One region of the Acerihabitans sp. genome, then DNA from elsewhere that is predicted to be linked to it. Evidence: predicted binding sites of a transcription regulator. Region 1 holds the regulator's gene; the other holds the start of a gene.
What was found. The regulator PurR, encoded in region 1, represses purine synthesis genes. The targets are predictions, from matches to a motif close to CANGCAAACGTTTGCNTG.
Positions count from the first base shown of each region.

Region 2: the regulator PurR is predicted to act here: its motif matches at 3,518-3,535, upstream of VGC33_RS06615 (NCS2 family permease).

Region 1 is NZ_DASWOM010000047.1:4,163-13,126, forward strand. It holds gene VGC33_RS08310 (riboflavin synthase subunit alpha) at 131-772, shown strand; gene cfa (cyclopropane fatty acyl phospholipid synthase) at 798-1,949, opposite strand; gene purR (HTH-type transcriptional repressor PurR) at 2,392-3,408, opposite strand; gene cydH (cytochrome bd-I oxidase subunit CydH) at 3,644-3,733, shown strand; gene VGC33_RS08330 (C40 family peptidase) at 3,795-4,646, opposite strand; gene VGC33_RS08335 (Grx4 family monothiol glutaredoxin) at 5,072-5,419, shown strand; gene rnt (ribonuclease T) at 5,509-6,174, opposite strand; gene gloA (lactoylglutathione lyase) at 6,293-6,700, opposite strand; gene VGC33_RS08350 (DUF1289 domain-containing protein) at 6,952-7,197, shown strand; gene slyA (transcriptional regulator SlyA) at 7,719-8,153, shown strand; gene slyB (outer membrane lipoprotein SlyB) at 8,265-8,732, opposite strand.
Region 2 is NZ_DASWOM010000038.1:12,787-21,750, reverse strand. It holds gene VGC33_RS06625 (L-lactate dehydrogenase) at 232-1,182, opposite strand; partial or broken gene VGC33_RS06620 (DNA-3-methyladenine glycosylase family protein) at 1,336-1,929, shown strand; gene VGC33_RS06615 (NCS2 family permease) at 2,092-3,387, opposite strand; gene VGC33_RS06610 (substrate-binding domain-containing protein) at 3,874-4,899, shown strand; gene VGC33_RS06605 (sugar ABC transporter ATP-binding protein) at 4,910-6,412, shown strand; gene VGC33_RS06600 (ABC transporter permease) at 6,440-7,441, shown strand; gene VGC33_RS06595 (sugar-binding transcriptional regulator) at 7,478-8,473, shown strand; gene VGC33_RS06590 (glycerol-3-phosphate dehydrogenase/oxidase) at 8,467-8,964, shown strand, end outside.

The DNA of each region.
Region 1 (8,964 bases):
TGTAAAGCATTTGCCCGTTTATACCAGTGCGGGGCGGCACAAATACGCGAGGTGGACGATTTGGTTTTCCCGTGGAAATCGTGCACACTAGCCTGACTGATTCCAGCGGTGGTTTACAGAGGCCAAGGTTATGTTTACGGGTATTGTTCAGGGCACCGCGCCCATTGTGGCGATTGACGAAAAGGCGAATTTTCGCACGCATTTCATTACCCTGCCGGCGGCAATGCTGGCAGGCCTTGAGGCGGGCGCCTCCGTTGCGCACAATGGCTGTTGCCTGACGGTGAGCGGCATCGAGGGTAACCTGGTGGCGTTTGACTTGATGAAAGAGACGCTGCGGGTGACCAATCTCGGCGATTTACAGGTCGGGGACGAGGTGAACGTGGAGCGCGCCGCCACCTTTAACGCCGAGATCGGCGGGCATGTCATGTCAGGGCACATTATGTGCAGCGCCGAGATAGTGAAAATCGTCACGTCGGAAAACAATCGGCAAATCTGGTTCAGGATGCCGGATAAAGAACTGATGAAATATGTTCTGTACAAAGGCTATATCGGCATCGACGGCATCAGCCTGACGATTGGGGAAGTGGTGCAGGAAAAGTTTTGCGTCCACCTGATACCGGAGACGCTGCTGCGCACCACGCTTGGCAAGAAACGGCTGGGCCAGCGGGTCAATATTGAAATCGACCCCCAGACCCAGGCGGTGGTGGATACGGTGGAGCGCGTTCTGGCGCAGCGGGAAGCGGCGATTGCCGCGACGATAAATACCCTTTAACGCGCCGGCCCGGCGCGCCAAGGGCTTAACGTGGAACGCGTATTCCGCCTTCCACGCCTTCAGGGCTGAACAACACTTGCCATAAATGAATATTACGCGCGCGGAACGCGCCCGCGCAGGCATTCAGATAATAACTGAACATGCGGAAAAAACGGTCGGAGTATTTATCGGACAAGGACGGCCAGGAGGCGATAAAACGTTCATACCAGGCCATAAGCGTTTTATCGTAATCAGAGCCGAAGTTATGCCAGTCCTCCATCACGAAATGTCTTTCGCTGGCATGGGCAATCTGCTGCACCGACGGCAGGCAACCGTTGGGGAAAATATATTTATCTATCCAGGGGTCGACATTCATGTCGGTGATATTCGAGCCGATGGTATGCAGCAGGAACAGACCGTCCCGTTTCAGGTTGCGATCGATCACGTCGAAATAAGTGGCGTAATTTTTGGGGCCGACGTGTTCGAACATCCCGACCGAAACAATGCGATCAAACTGCATATCCAGATCGCGATAGTCGCGCAGTAAAATCGTGACGTCCAGTCCTTCGCAGCGGGTTTGCGCCAGCTTTTGCTGCTCGGCGGAAATCGTAACGCCCTGTACCGAAACGCCATAATTTTCCGCCGCATAGGCGGCAAGCCCACCCCAGCCGCAGCCGACGTCGAGCAGCGTCATGCCGGGACGCAACTGTAGCTTTTCGCAGATCATCTTCAGCTTATCCTGTTGCGCCTGCACAAGGGTGGTCGCCTTGTTCCAGTAGCCGCAGGAGTATTGCATATAGGGATCCAGCATCATTTCAAACAGATCATTACCCAAATCATAATGTTCTTTGCCAACAATCCAGGCCCGCTTGCGCGACTGGAGATTCATCAGCCGGGCGGCGGCAATCCGTAGGGTATCCTTAAGATGATGCGGAAGCTTGTTCTCCAGCCCCGCCTTAAGAACCCGCTGGAAAAAGATGTCAAGTCGTTCGCATTCCCACCAGCCGTCCATGTAGCTCTCGCCCAATCCTAAAGAACCGTCTTGCAATACACGCTTAAAAAATCCTGGATTCTTGATTCGCAGATCAAAAGGTCTTGAACCATTAAGTTCAATACCGGCCTGCGCGAGCAATTCATGGACGATACGGTACCAATCATTATCATGAAAGCTCAGGTCTTCAACGCACGAGGAACTCATAGCTTCTCCATCACCTTTCTTCTGTAATGCCCCGTCAGGAAAAGCATTCACCCTGCCTGCGGGCTTTATAAGAATCCACGGTTATCCGTGGTGTCTGAGGTACCACCATCAACAGAGGAATATAAAGTAAACCATAGACTGCCACTTAGCCGGGCGCTTTATAAAAAGGGTGATGTCATGTTGGAAAACACGACATACTTTTATACAAAATAATTAGACAACTCGTTATAATTGTTAACGATATTGAGTATAAGCCTGCATCTGAATTTAGACAATAGCTAACGCGCTAATGTATTTCATAGTATAACTTAATGATTTCATTCTGAAACAATAACTGTTTGCACAGAGATCGATATATGAAAATTCTTGTGTCCACGGCGGACGGCGCTTTACAAAAAAGAGATAGGCGCCCGCCCGCCGTTGAAAAGCCTGGCGGCAGGGCTTAAGCGGGGAAGGGACCGTCGGCTACCGAGTGACGTTCAATCAGCGACGGATGCACTTCGATGGTGTGGGCGTCCTCGCGCTTGCTGGTTATCCGGTCGAGCAGCATGGTCAGCGCAGCCTCGCCCAAATCCTCTTTAGGCTGATGGATGGTGGTCAGTGCCGGACTGAAAAAGCACGAATTGCGCACATTGTCGTAACCAATTAAAGAAATATCCCGAGGCACGCTCAGGCCCATTTCATTGATGGCGCACAGCGCGCCCATGGCCATGATGTCGCCGCCGCAAAATACCGCGGTGGGGCGCGGCGTTTGCGCCAGGATTTGCTTCATCGCCAGGTAGCCGGATTCCGGTTCGAAATTGCCTTGTACTATCCAGCGATCGTTTAACGGGATGCCGGCTTCCTTCATGGCATGCAGGTAGCCGCGGTGGCGCCCGCCGCCGGTGTTGCGCGCCAGCTGGCCGGGTATGGCGCCGATGGCGCGATGCCCGCGTTCGAGCAGATATCGCGTCGCCATATACCCGCCGGCAAAGGCGTTATCGATGATGGCGTCGGTAAAATCACGGCGGGCCTCGCCCCAATCCATGACCACCATGGGAATATGCCGGTATTCTTCCAGCATATCCAGCAGCGCTTCAGGATACTCGGCGCACATCACCAACAGCCCGTCGACGCGTTTTTGCGCCAGCATCGCCAGGTAGGCGCGCTGTTTTTCCAGATCGTTGTGGGAATTGCATAATATAAGGGTATAACCGCGGGCAAAGCAGTGGTGTTCAATCGCTTCAATAATTTCGGCAAAATAAGGCGCTTCGCTGGTGCTGGCGAGCAGGCCGATGGATTTGGTGCGATTAACCTTCAGGCTGCGCGCCACGGCGCTGGGTGAGTAATGTAGCTGTTTTATGGCGTCCATTACGGCGAGTTTTGTATCCTGCGCAACAAAACGGGTTTTATTGATGACGTGCGAAACGGTGGTGGTGGATACATTAGCGCGTTTTGCCACATCTTTGATGGTTGCCATGCCTTGAATACTCCCGTACGCCCTGGCTAAAATATCTGTCGAAGGCGCAAGCACTTTACGACGCTATGGAATTAACCGTTAATTTTCCTTGATCCCGGGCTAAAGTGAAAGCGTTATATGTCAAGACGTCAGCCCGGGCGCAAGCTTTTTGCGCGCCGCTATGGCAAACTGAGCATAACTACATGGGGTCGCGGTGGTTAGAACCGGCGCCTTGGCTTACTTCTAAGGAGACAGAATGGATAGCGATTTAAAAATGTCGTTACTGACCACGGTGTTCTCGCTGTTGGTGATAATCGCCTTCAGCTTTACCGCGGTGATGAACTGATTGCACTTCGGTTGGGTGTATAAAAAAGAGGAGCCTGGGCTCCTCTTTTTTATACAGGGTATCAGCGTATATTTTTCGGCGTGACCACCCGGCGGGCGCCAACGTAATGGTCCTGCCAATAATCTTCACTCAGATAGCTGATGCGAATATCGCTGCCGGTCCGGGGGGACTGGATAAAACGCCCGTTGCCGAGATAAACGCCGACATGATCGGCCGCGCCGCGATTGGAAATATGGAAAAAAACCAGGTCCCCGCTTTCCAGGTCATCTTTCTTGACCGGCGCCGCGTCGCGCAGGTGATACATTTCATTGGCGGTGCGCGGCATATGGATGCGCACCACATCTTTATAAGCGTAATAAATCAGGCCGCTGCAGTCAAAACCGGTATTGGGCGACATGCCGCCCCAGCGGTAGGGCTTACCCATTTGGGAAAGCAGTTTGTTCATGGCCGTGAGCTTGGCGGTTTGGTAACGTTTTTTATGGCTGTCGCTCATTTTGATCGGCTCATCGTTGGCCACCAGTTCCACTGCCGCCCGGTCTTTAATCCGGTGCCTGCCATAGCCTCTTTTATAGCCTTTTTTCGGCGGGGTGAAATTAGCCAGTTTTTTCGTCGCCGTTGCCCGCGGGGGCTTGGCCTGCACGCGTAAAGTGCTTTTTTTAGCGACGGCTTTCGCGTGCGCGGGTTCAGGCGGCTTTTTAGCAACGGCTTTTGCGCTGACGGCGGGCTCGCTGGCGACGGGTTTGCTTTTTTTGGCCATTTTTACCGGTTTGCGCTTGCGCCGGTCACCGGTTTTAGCCGCCGCGGCCTGGGACTTGCGCTGATCGGCGTTAACGCCGGCGTTCGGCGCGGCATGTGCCAGATTCAGAAACAACTGGGTAAAAAGCAACACAAAAAGCGTAAAGCACAAACGCATGATAAACGCTATCCTTATGTGGCCCAAAATAGGGGGTTATCGACACCTCACAGGAATTTAAGCTATTTGCTCCGTCATTGCATCATCAAATCACTCCTTATTGTGTATAAACGTGAATAAGTTCGATTTTGCTGCATTTATCAGCGTTCAGCGGCGCATTATTCAACATAGTTACCGTTCATTAAACGAATGTTTAAGCCCGTTTTGTTACCCCGGCGGGGTGAAAAGCCGCTAAAATATCATGTTTACCCTGGCGGGCGAACGCGAAAGGAACGAATTAATGCGCCATGAACGCGCGTGCCGGTAAAAAAACGTTTATCAGTTTGCCCGGTAGTGGCTAGAATAAAGAGACTGAGTGTCATCCCGCACAGAGCAGTGCAGAACAGTGCAGATAAAGCCAGATACTGGCGTGAGGAAGCGAGACAATGACGACAATAGAAAAAATCCAGCAGCAGATAGCTGAGAACCCGATTCTTCTTTATATGAAAGGTTCGCCGAAATTGCCGGGCTGCGGGTTTTCCGCCCAAGCGGTGCAGGCGCTCTCAGCCTGCGGCGAACGTTTCGCCTATGTGGATGTCCTGCAAAATCCGGACATTCGCGCCGAGTTGCCGAAATTCGCCAACTGGCCGACCTTTCCACAGCTCTGGGTGGACGGCGAACTGGTCGGCGGATGCGATATCATCATTGAGATGTATCAGCACGGCGAACTGCAACCGCTGGTTAAAGAAGCCGCGGTGAAATACAACGCCCAGGAAAACCAAACGCCTTCCTGAGTCCTGCGTCACGCTTGCGCATAAAAAAGCCACCGCCGGTATCGCTGCCGGAGGTGGCTTTTTTTATCCGGCGCCGACGGCGGGCTGGATTAATCGTGCTCGCCGGCGGCGGTGTCGCCGACAGGGGGAACCGGCCAGCCGCCGAGACGTTTCCAGCGATTGACCAATTCGCAAAACAGTTCAGCGGTGCGCTCGGTGTCATATAGGGCTGAATGCGCCTGGCTGCCGTCAAATTCGATGCCGCCGGCGGCGCAGGCTTTGGCCAATACCGTCTGGCCCAGCACCAGCCCGCTCAGGGCGGCGGTGTCAAAGGTGGCGAACGGATGGAAAGGATTGCGCTTGAGCGCGGCCCGGCCGGCCGCCGCCATCAGGAACCCGTGATCGAATCCGGCATTATGGGCAACAATAATCGCCCGGTTACAGCCCCGATCCTTAATGCCTTTGCGCACCATTTTAAAAATTTCATGCAGCGCGTCGTATTCGCTTACCGCGCCGCGCAGCGGGTTGGTCGGGTCGATGCCGTTAAAGGCGAGGGCTTCCGGCTGCAATAGCGCGCCGGGAAAAGGCTCAACATGGAAATGCAGGCATTGGTCGGTAACCAGCCAGCCCTGGTCGTCCATGTTGACCGTGACGGCGGCAATTTCGAGCAGGGCGTCGGTAGCGGCGTTGAAGCCGGCGGATTCAATATCGATGACCACAGGATAAAAGCCGCGAAAACGGCCGCGAAGGGTATTTACATCGTCAAGTTCAGCCATGCCTGTTCTTAATATTCAGGGAAAACAGCCCGCATTATGGCAAATTTTAGCGCGGGATGCATGGCGAATCCGCTCCGGTCTTCAGGGGAGCGGATTTAGCCTGGCCGGGCGCGGGGCTTTACTCGCCCAAGCCCTTACCGGCATGTTTTTGTTCAATCAGTTCAATTTTATACGCGTCGGGATCCTCGATAAAGGCGATAACCGTAGTGCCGCCCTTGACCGGTCCCGCCTCGCGGGTCACCTTGCCGCCGGCCTGGCGAATGCGTTCGCAGGTGGCGGCCACGTCGTCCACCCCGAGCGCGATATGGCCATAGGCGGTGCCCAGCGCGTAGCTATCGACGCCCCAGTTGTAGGTCAATTCAAGCACCGCGCCTTCCGTCTCCTCGGTATAACCGACAAAAGCCAGGGTATATTTATATTCCGTGTTCTCGCTGGTGCGCAGCAGGCGCATGCCCAGGATCCCGGTATAAAAATCGATAGATCGCTGTAAATCGGTGACGCGTAGCATGGTATGAAGCAGGCGCATAATATCCTCATTGGGCAGTGACGATGGCTGATCCATCGCCTATGGTTAAATCCGGGTATATCAGTATATCCCAGACCTTCAGGGCGGGGGAGCGGAAATGCCCCTGCGCGGCGGCGTAACCTCTTTGCGTTCGCGCCGCCCGACCGCTAGCCCGCAAGGGCGTGCGATTCTCGCCGGCGAGCGCTTTTTGGTGTTCTCGACTTGCAAGCTGGGGCAATAACGTCTTCAATGAAAGTTAAACAGGAGGGCGCGTGCCGGAACAGCTTGAGTTTTTCACCATAAACAGTCCTTGCCGCGGTGTCTGTCAATCCGATGACCGTGGCTTTTGCCGTGGCTGCCTGCGCTCACGTCAGGAACGTTTCGACTGGATGAACATGAACGACGGCCAGAAACGAGAGGTGTTGCGATTGTGCCACCAGCGTTACCTGCGCCTGCGGCGCGCCGCCAACAGCGCTGCGGCCGAACCCGCCGGTCCGGAACAACCTTCGCTTTTTTGAACAAATACAGCGGGGTATAAATGTAATAATAATTATTATTAATATGCACACTAATAGATATCTATTAATATATTACGATTAGATTATCAGCTCGAATACATGACATAATGATATTTGTTATATCTTCATTTAACTTAAATTAACAATAAATCACGAAGAATGACAATAATAGTGATACAGTTATGAATAATCCGCTTGGCATACGATAGGTACTGATGTAAGAATGCCGGGCAGCCAGAGCCAGAAACGGATTATATGACGTTTCCAACGCTTACCCTATACTAGGTGGAAAGTTTTGCGGAATGAAGGATCTGGCCATCCGTTAAACGGACGATCGGCAAGGAGAAATGCGCTTTTCGGTAACGTCCATTATTTTAAGGGAATAACATGCGTATTACATCTGTCTCAACTTAACTTCAACCTTATTCATATATATATATTTGTAATTTGCCATTCCACCCATTAGAATGGATGGGAATCCAGGGAACAAGCTTAATCAGCTTAATTATAAGGAGAGAGAATTGGAATCGCCATTAGGATCTGATTTGGCGCGACTTGTTCGTGTTTGGCGCGCATTGATTGACCATCGCTTAAAACCGCTAGAGCTGACACAGACGCATTGGATCACGCTGCACAATATCTGCCAACTACCGCCGGAGCAGTCGCAAATTCAGCTGGCTAAGGCTATCGGCATTGAGCAGCCATCGTTGGTGCGAACGCTCGATCAGCTTGAAGAAAAAAAGCTGATTACCCGCCATACCTGCGCAAACGATCGGCGAGCGAAGCGTATTAAATTGACGGAGTCCGCAGAGCCCATCATCAAGGAAGTGAATTATGTCATTAATAGCACCAGGGATGAAATCCTGACCGGTATTTCAGAACAGGAAATCCATTTCCTGAGTAATATGATTTCCCGTTTGGAGAAAAATATCCTCGAGCTCTATAATAAGTCCTGACATGTTTTGGTTCAACGTCATGTTATCTATAAAAAAACCGGCATAAATATGCCGGTTTTTTTAATAACCGAGGTAAATCTACGCCGCCCGGCGCGCTGGGCGGGCAAGTTATTAGCGCGGAGAAACCGTTACGTTGCGGCCGTTGCTGGCAATCGCCACGCGTTGGCCCACGCTGAAACGGGTGTCGCCTTGTTTTTGCACCACCATGATGGTATTGCCGTCGTCTTTGCGCACTTCAAGCTCCACGCCCTGCGAGCGGCTGGCCGCGCTGGTTACGCCCTGACCGGCCACGCCGCCCGCCACCGCGCCTGCGGCTGTCGCCAGGCTGCGGCCGGTGCCGCCGCCCAGGGTATTGCCAAGAAACCCACCCAATACCGCGCCGCCGATGGCGCCGATAACGTTTGAATCCTCGCCGCCCTGGATCTGTACCGGCCTTACGCCCACCAGGGTACCGTAGGTTACGTTTTGTACCTGCTTGGCCTCGTTGGCGGAATAGACATCACCCGACAGGGTATTGTTGCTGGCACAGCCCGCCAGCATCACGCCAGCCAGGGTGACCACGAGCAAAGGTTTCATCATAAAGAACTCCTGTTATACGCCGTTCGTCCGGGCAAACCGAGACAGAAAAAATGCTAATATTGTTACCATCGTCGAACGTATCTGTTTCCAGGCGCTACTGCGATAGCTTACTGTAGATGATAATATTGTAAAATTCATAAACAGTGAATCAACAGACGCTTGTTTCTGATTATAGCAATGATTTTGACGCTAAGGTTTTACCCGCCAAGTTATTTTATTGTAACAAGTTTCA
Region 2 (8,964 bases), on a different contig from region 1:
CCCCGCCAGCGGCAAGCAATCCCCCGCCGGTGCAACATGCAATCCCCCGCCAGCGGCAAGCAAACCCCCGCCGGTGCAACATGTAATCCCCCGCCAGCGGCAAGCAATCCCCCGCCAGCGGCAAGCAATCCCCCGCCTGGGCAACATGCAATCCCCCGCCAGCGGCAAGCTCCCCCCACGCCATATAATCAGCCGTCAACCACCAAAAGGCGTTTCAACGCGCCGTCACCATCAATGGTGCACCACCGCCAGCCGCTGGATATTATTTTTAATGGTCGCGGCGGAGTCGTCAAACTGGCGCTGTTCCATATCATTCAAGTCCAGCTCAATAATCTGCTCCACGCCGCGCTGCGCCAGAACCGCCGGCACGCCGATCGCCAGCCCTTGTTTGCCATATTCCCCGTCCAGTACGCAGGAAACCGTCAGGGCGCGATGGCTGCTGGTAAACAGATTGCGGCAAATCTCGGCAATGGTGCCGGCGACGCCATATTCGGTACACCCCTTCTGCGAGTAGATTTCAAACCCCAGTTGGCGGGTGCGTTCGCCAAGCGCGGGGAAATCAAGCTCCTGGCCGGTTTTCAGCCGGCTGTACTCATTGAGCGGCATACCGTAAACCGAACAATGCGACCACACCGGAAACTGCGTGTCGCCATGCTCGCCGAGGATAAAGGCGTCCACGCTTTGCGCGGCGATATCCAGCTGTTCCGCCAGGATGCGCCGCAAGCGCGTGGTGTCCAGCCACACGCCGGTGCCCAGCACCTGATGGCGCGGCAAGCCGGAGAGTTTCCAGACCTGGTAGGTGATGATATCGCACGGATTGGTGGCGATAAGGAATATGCCGTTAAACCCATTACGCATCATGTCCGGCACGATATTGCCGACGATGCGCGCGGTGCCGTCCAACTCGTCGAGCCGCGTTTGCCCCGGCTTGAGGCCGCCGCCGGACACGGTGATCACCGCGATATCGACATCCGCGCAGTCGGTTGACGGACGGCTGCTGATAACGATACGGCTGGGCATATACGCCGCCGCGTCCGCCAGATCCTTGCGGTGGCCCTCAACCAACTGCTGGTTTAAATCCACCAGGATGATCTCCTCGCAAAACTGCTGGTTGAGCAACGCGTACGCGGCGGAGGAGCCGACATTGCCCGCGCCGATTATCATCACCTTACGTGGTTTCATGCATCTTACCTCGGGAAAAAGGGTTCCAGGATACGCCCCCCGGCATCGGGCGCCGGCACGGGTTAACAATTTTAAATGAATTATGGCCTGATTAACAAAATGGTATTCTTATACGCGACCCTGTTCCACCACCAAGACCTGATGAGCGACGTAATGGATAAATTTGAATACGGCACCAAAGAGCTGTCCTGGCTGGCGAAAAGGGATAAGCGCATGGCGCAGGCCATTGAGCGCGTCGGAATGATTGAGCGGCCGCTGATGCCGGATGTGTTTGCCGCCCTGGTCAGAAATATAGTCGACCAGCAGATTTCCACCAAGGCCGCCCTGACGGTAAACGCCCGCCTGACCCTGCTGGCGGGCGCCGTTACCCCCGCCGCCATGGAAAGCCTGACCGCCGAGCAGATTCAGTCCTGCGGCATGACGATGAAAAAAGCGCTTTATATCAAGGGCGCCGCCACCGCCGCCATGAGCGGCGAGCTGGATCTGGCGGCGATATCGTCCTATTCGGACCAGGATGTCATCGCCGCCCTGTCGCGTCTGCCGGGCATCGGGATCTGGACCGCGGAAATGCTGCTGATGTTTTCACTCGGCCGGCCCGATGTCGTGAGCTGGGGCGATTTGGCCATTCGCCGCGGCATGATGGTCCTTTACCGGCATAAGGAATTGCCCCGCGAGCGTTTTGAGCGCTATCGCCGCCGTTATGCCCCTTACGGCACCACCGCCTCGCTGTATCTGTGGGCCTGCTCGGTGCCGGGGTTCAGCCTGCATGCTCCCCTGGTTCCGGTTAATGCGCCCGGCGGCCTGCGGGTCCAGCCGACAATGGCGAAATAGCGCCCGGACGGGCCGCGTGCGGCAAAAAAATACCCCGCGGGCGCGCGATGCCGGCGGGGTGGGGTGATAAAACGGTAATCAGGCGCTGAGCCAGCCTAGCTTTATCACAAACAGAATCGACAGTACGATTAACGCGGCGTTCAGGTCGCGGGTGCGTCCGGCCAGCAGTTTTACCACCGTCCAGGTGATAAAACCAAAGGCGATGCCGTTGGCGATGGAGTAGGTCAGCGGCATGGTCAGCGCGGTTACGGTCACGGGAGCCGCGACGGTAATGTCCTTCCAGTCGATCTCCGCCAGGCCCGAGGTCATCAGCACCGCGATAAACAGCAGCGCGGGCGCGGTGGCGAACGCCGGCACGCTGGAGGCCAGCGGCGCGAAGAACAGGCTGAGCAGGAACAGGACGCCCACCACGATAGCCGTCAGGCCGGTGCGTCCGCCGGCGCTGACGCCCGCGGCCGACTCGATATAGCTGGTGGTGGTGGAGGTGCCGAGCAGTGAACCGAACAGCGCGGCGGCGCTATCGGCGATCAGCGCCTTGCCCATGCGCGGGATATTGCCCGCCTCGTCGGTGAGGCCGGCGCGTTTGGTCACGCCTATCAGGGTACCGGAGTTGTCGAACACGTCCACGAACAGGAACGCGAACACTACGCTTACCAGGGAAATGTTCAGCGCGCCGCGGATATCAAGCTGCAAAAAGGTCGGCGCGATGGACGGCGGCATGGAGATCACGCCGAAAAATTGGCTATAGCCCATGGCGATGGACAGGAACGTCACCGCCAGGATACCGATCAGAACCGCGCCGGGAACCCGGCGGGCTTCCAGCACCACAATCAGCACAAAGCCCAGCATGGCGAACAGCGGACCGGCCTTGCCCAGATCGCCCAGGCCCACCAGGGTGGCCGGATTGGCCACGACGATGCCGGCGCCTTCAAGGGCGATAATGGCCAGGAACAACCCTATCCCGGCGGCAATGCCCGAGCGCAGCGGCAACGGAATGCTGGTGATGATCCATTCGCGGATCTTGAAAATCGACAGGGCGAAGAAGATCAGCGCCGATAAAAACACCGCGCCCAGCGCAATCTGCCAGGTGTAACCCATATGCAAAACCACGGTATAGGTAAAGAAGGCGTTCAGCCCCATGCCCGGCGCCAGGGCGATGGGATAGTTGGCGATAAAGCCCATCAGCGCCGAGCCGATGGCGGCGGCCAGACAGGTGGCGACAAACACCGAGCCTTTATCCATGCCGGTGGCGCTCAGGATTGACGGATTTACAAACAGAATATATGCCATTGCCAAAAAAGTGGTCAGCCCGGCCAGAATTTCGGTTCGCACGTTGGTACGATGGGCCTTTAATTGAAATAGTTTTTCTAACATGGGAGTTTTCTCATTGAAGTTGTCTGCACAGCCAAAGCAATCGCTATGCCACTATTGCGAGCGCATGCCGAATGCGGCACTGGGCGAAGCAGGCGCATTATATAGGTAATTTACTGTTTCCAGCAGTAAAAACGTAATCGTTTGCGCCGGGGTCGGGATCATTTGCGTGCCGCCGGCTCACCAATAGGGTGCATCGGCACCAATAGCGTGCAACGCCGGTTCCCGCCGATCTTTATCACCGAGGCGGACGGTGCCGGGCCGATGTGCCTGGCCTCACAGATCCGGCCGCCTTTTTGAACTCTCTCACGCTTCCCGTATCCGGAATCAATCATTTCTTGAACAATATTTTCACATTATCTATACATAGCTATGTAATTTATTTCTTTGCTATGAAATAAATTACAACGCTTCCCGGGCTCGTGGTTCCGTTATTGTTTCGCCGTCGCGGCTGAGCCAGGCCAACCCATCGTTTTCCGGGGAAATATCATGAAAAAACAGCTTATTGCGTTGACATTATGCCTTGCCGCCCTGGGCGGCGCCAGCCAGGCTTCGGCCGCCGACGGGCCGCAGTTTCGCTGCAAGCCGGGCGAAACCTATTATATGAATGTGATGGTCACCGGGGTGGAATATTGGTTCCCGGTCTATGAAATGTTTAAACAGGCGGCGCACCAGCTAGGCTGTAAAACCGTCTACGGCGGCACCCCCGCGTATGACGTCAACCAGCAGTTGGCCAGTTTCGAACAGGTATTGGCGCAAAAACCGGCCGGTATCTTTTTGCATCCGATGAACCCCGATCCGTTTATCGAACCGATTAACCGGGCGGCCGAGGCGGGTATTCCGGTGGTGACCTTTGCCGCCGATTCGCCCAACAGTAAACGCGTGGCGTATATCACCTCGGATAACTTCCGCGAGGGCCGCGCCGCCGCCGATCTGATGGGCAAGGCCGTCAACGGCAAAGGTGAATTCGCGGTGCTGGAAAATCCCGGCCAGGACAACCACGACCGGCGGGTCAGCGCGTTTATCGATGAAATGAAAACGCAGTACCCGGATATCAAGCTGGTGGCCCGCGCGGCGACCAATCAGGACCCGTCGAAAGCCTACAATGCCGTGTTGTCCATCCTGCAGGCGCATCCCAACCTGTCGGTGCTGTTTATGCCGGAGGCCAGCTCCGCCATCGGCGCCGCCCAGGCGGTGGTGGAAAACGGCGGTAAGGTCAAGGTGATCACGGTGGATGTGAATGCCAAGGTACTGGATATGATCAAAGCCGGCCAGGTGTTTGCCGCCATCGATCCCAACCAGGGGGTGCAGGGTTATATGGGGTTTATGACGCTGTTCCTGGCGGCGCATCCGGAACTTATCGATCCGATGAACGATGCCAAGCGCACCGGCGCCAATCCGTTTTCCTTTCCCCTGCTGGATAACGGCTACGCCGTGGTCACCAAGGATAACGCCGACGATTTCCGCTGGGACGGCTATCTGAAACGCCGCGGCACCAAGGGCATTAATGAATAAGGAGTCCGCCATGTCAGCACCTTCAGTCTTGCGGCTTAGCGGCGTCAGCAAATCCTTTGGGCCGATACAGGCGTTGGATAAGGTGGATTTTGCCGTGGCGGCCGGTGAAATCCATGCCCTGGCGGGAGAAAACGGCGCGGGCAAATCCACCCTGATGAACATCATCGACGGCATTATCAAACCCGATGCCGGCCAGATTTGGCTAAACGAACGGCCGGTGGCGATCCGCTCCCCCGCCGAGGCACAGCGGCTGGGCATCGGCCTGGTCCATCAGGAGATTGCCCTGTGCCCGGATATTTCCATTTATGAAAATATCTATATGGCTCATATCAACAGCGCGGGCAAGGCCTGGATTAACCATGGCGAGCTGCGGCGCAAGGCCCAGGCGGTGATGGACCGGCTGACGCCGATCCCGGTAACCGCCCGCGTCGGCAGCCTGCCGCTGTCGCAACAGCAACTGGTGGAAATCGCCAAGGCGCTGACGCTGGACTGTCGCATCCTGATCCTGGACGAACCCACCGCGGCGCTGACCGAGCCGGAAGCGCAGCGGCTGTTCGCCATCGTGCGCCAGCTGCGCGAACAGGGCATGGCGGTGATTTATATCAGCCATCGCATGGCCGAGATCTTTTCGTTGTGCCAGCGGGTGACCATTTTGCGCGACGGCCGCACGGTGGGCTGCGAAACCCTCGGCGCGCTGACCCCGGACCAGTTGATAACCCGGCTGGTGGGGCGCGAGCTGACCCGCCTGTATCCGCCCAAACGCGCGGACTGCCGGCATCTGGCGCCGGTGCTGGCGGTCGAGGGCTTGTCGGACGACCACCGGTTCTTTGATATTGCCTTTGCGCTGCGGCCGGGGGAAATCCTGGGCATCGGCGGGCTGATGGGATCCGGACGCACCGAAATCGCCCAGGCCATTTGCGCCATCGACCCGCTTAAGCGTGGCAAGGTGATGGTCAACGGTAGGGCGGTGCGCCTGCGCCACTACGCCGATGCCGTCCGGTTGGGTATGGCCTATTTGTCTGAAGACCGCAAGGCGGCGGGCTTGTTTGTCGATATGCCCATCGACTGGAATATCTCGTCGCTGGACATCGCCGCCGTCTGCGGCCGTTACGGCCTGCTTAGCCGGGGCGCCGAGCGGCGGCAGGCGGAGCGCCTCGGCCGGGAGGTTTGGCTGAAAAAAGGCCGGCCCGGCGATCCGGTATCGTCGCTTTCCGGCGGCAATCAGCAAAAGGTGGCGCTGGCCAAGGTGCTGTCGGTCAAGCCCGCCATTCTGTTTCTCGACGAGCCGACGCGCGGGGTGGATATCAGCGCCAAGGCGGAAATTTATCAGATTTTGCATCTGCTGGCGGAAAGCGGCGTGGCGCTGGTGGTTATCTCCTCCGAGCTGCCGGAGCTGATCGGACTGTGCGACCGGGTGCTGGTGGTGCATGAGGGCCGCATCGGCGGGGAAGTCACCGGGGCGGGAATGACGGAAGAAAATATCATGCGTCTCGCCGCCGGCGCGGCGGCTTAACCGGGGAGTCAACAAAGGGGTAACGCCATGACCATCAATACGCTTTTTTTATCCACCCATGCCGTCAAAGCGCCCCTGCGCTGGTTCGGCGCGGTATTCCGCCAGCGTGAAGTGGGCCTGACGGTAATCATTATGCTCATTTTTGTGATTATGAGCTTTACGTCGCCCTATTTTCTTACCTGGGCCAATATGAAGGCGATGCTGCTGTCGTTCTCCATCGAGGGCATCGTGGTGGTGGGCATGACCATCCTGCTTATCGTCGGCGGCATCGATTTGTCGGTGGGGTCGGTGGTGTGCCTGTCGATGGTGGTGGCGGGGCAACTGTTCCTGTCGGGGCTGGATCCCTGGACGGCAAGCCTGGCCGGTATCGCCTCGGCGTCGCTGGTGGGGCTGCTGATGGGGCTGACGGTGACGCGCATCGGACTCAGCCATTTTATCGCCTCGCTGGCGGCCATGGTTATCGTGCGCGGGCTGTGCATGATTATTACCCAGGGGACGCCGCTGTCGCTGTTCACTCTGCCCGCCGCGTTTAAGTTTGTCGGCCAGGGTACGGTTTGGGGCATGCCGTTTGTGATTATCCTGTTTTTTATCCTGGTGGTGGCGTTTGATTTTCTGCTGCGCAAGGCCGCGGCGTTCCGTAAGGTGTTTTATACCGGCAGCAATGAACGGGCCGCCGCCTATTCCGGTATCCGCGTGAATAAAATCAAGCTGCTGGTGACGGTGCTGACCTCCACCCTGGCCGGTCTCGCCGGCATTATCTATATGGCGCGCCTGGGCTCCGCCACCCCGACCTTTGGCGTGGGCATGGAGCTGAACGTGATTGCCGCGGCGGTGATCGGCGGCGCGAGCCTGAAGGGCGGCACCGGTTCCATTCTCGGCGCGGTGCTGGGGGTGGCGCTGTTGTCCATCGTCACCAGTTCGCTAATCCTGATCAATGTCTCGGTTTACTGGCAGGATTTGATTAAAGGCTTGATATTACTGGCGGCGGTGTCAATGGATCATATTATGAATAAATACCGCAGCGCCTGACCCTTTATCTTCTTCGCGATTCCGGGAGTGATGTTGATGGATACTATTAGCGAGCCGTTGTCGTTTACCCTGGCGCGCCAGATTTACCGGGTGCTGGTAATGTATTACCTCGACGGTAAAAAGCAGTCGGAAATAGCGGAACATACCCAGTTATCGGTGGCTACCGTCAATCGGATGATCCGCCAGGGCCGGGATACGGGCATGGTGGAGATAACCATCCGCTCGCCGTTTCTTTCCGCCCATCAGCTGGAGCGTGATCTGGCGCGCATCGGCGGGTTGCGCGATGTGGTGGTGGCGCCCAACGTGACCGGCGGCGACGACGCCGATTTGCATGTGGTGGGCGCGGCGGCGGCGGATTTTTTGCTCAGCCGCGTCAAGGACGGCGATACTATCGCCCTTACCGGCGGCAAAGGGGTCAGCGCCATGGTGGAGGCCCTGTCCACGTCGCGCCGGTTTCGGGTCGACGTGGTGCCCGCGCTGGGCTGCGTGCAGGGCCAGCATTATACCGATGTTAACCACGTGGCGTCCGAGCTGGCGGCCAAACTCGGCGGCAAGGCCTATCAAATCCATGCGCCGCTGTTTGCCGATACCCCCGCGCAGCGCCAGATGCTGATGGAGATAAGCCAGGTGCATCAGGTGCTGCAACAGGCGCGCGAAGCCGATATCGCCATCGTCGGCCTGGGATCGATTCATGCTTCCAGTTCCAGTTATTATGATTTAAACCCGTCGGTGCGGCATGCCCAAGCCAGCGTCGAATCCAGCGGGGCGCGCAGCGAGGTGCTGGCGCATCTGCTTGACGCGCAGGGGCGGCCCGCCTGTTTCGCCGATAATCAACGTCTGGTGAGCCTGACCCTGGAAGAGCTGCGGCATATTCCCTTTTCCTTTGCCGTGGCGGCGGGCAGCGATAAAATCGAACCGGCCAGCAGCGTGCTGCGCGGGGGCTATCTCAAGGGTATTGTCACCGATGAGTCCACCGCCGCGGGGATTATCGAACTGTTGTCGCCGGAGCATCAACAGGAGGCAGCATGCTAAACAGCACCCATTCCCAGGGAAATACGCAGGCGGCGCCCCGGCTTGACCGCGCCGGGCGCCTGGACGAGCTGCGCCGCCGCGGCGCGGCGCCGGTGCTGGTTGTCGGCGGCGGCATTAACGGTATCAGCACCTTTCGCGAACTGGCGCTACAGGGTATTCCCGTCATCCTGGTGGAGCGGGGGGACTGGTGCCAGGCGGCCAGCGGGGCGCTGTCGCGCATGATCCACGGCGGGCTGCGCTATCTTGAGACCGGTGAGTTCGCCCTGGTCAAGGAATCGGTGGAGGAACGCGACCGGCTGCTGAAAAATGCCCCGCACTATGTGATGCCGCTGCGCACCACCGTGCCCATCGATTCCTACTGCTCGGGGCTGGTCAACGCCGGCAAGCGTTTTATCGGCCTGGCCGAGCGGCCGTCGCGGCGCGGCGCCATGGTGATTAAAGCCGGCTTGACCCTGTACGATTTTTATACGCGCGCGCGGGGATCCATGCCG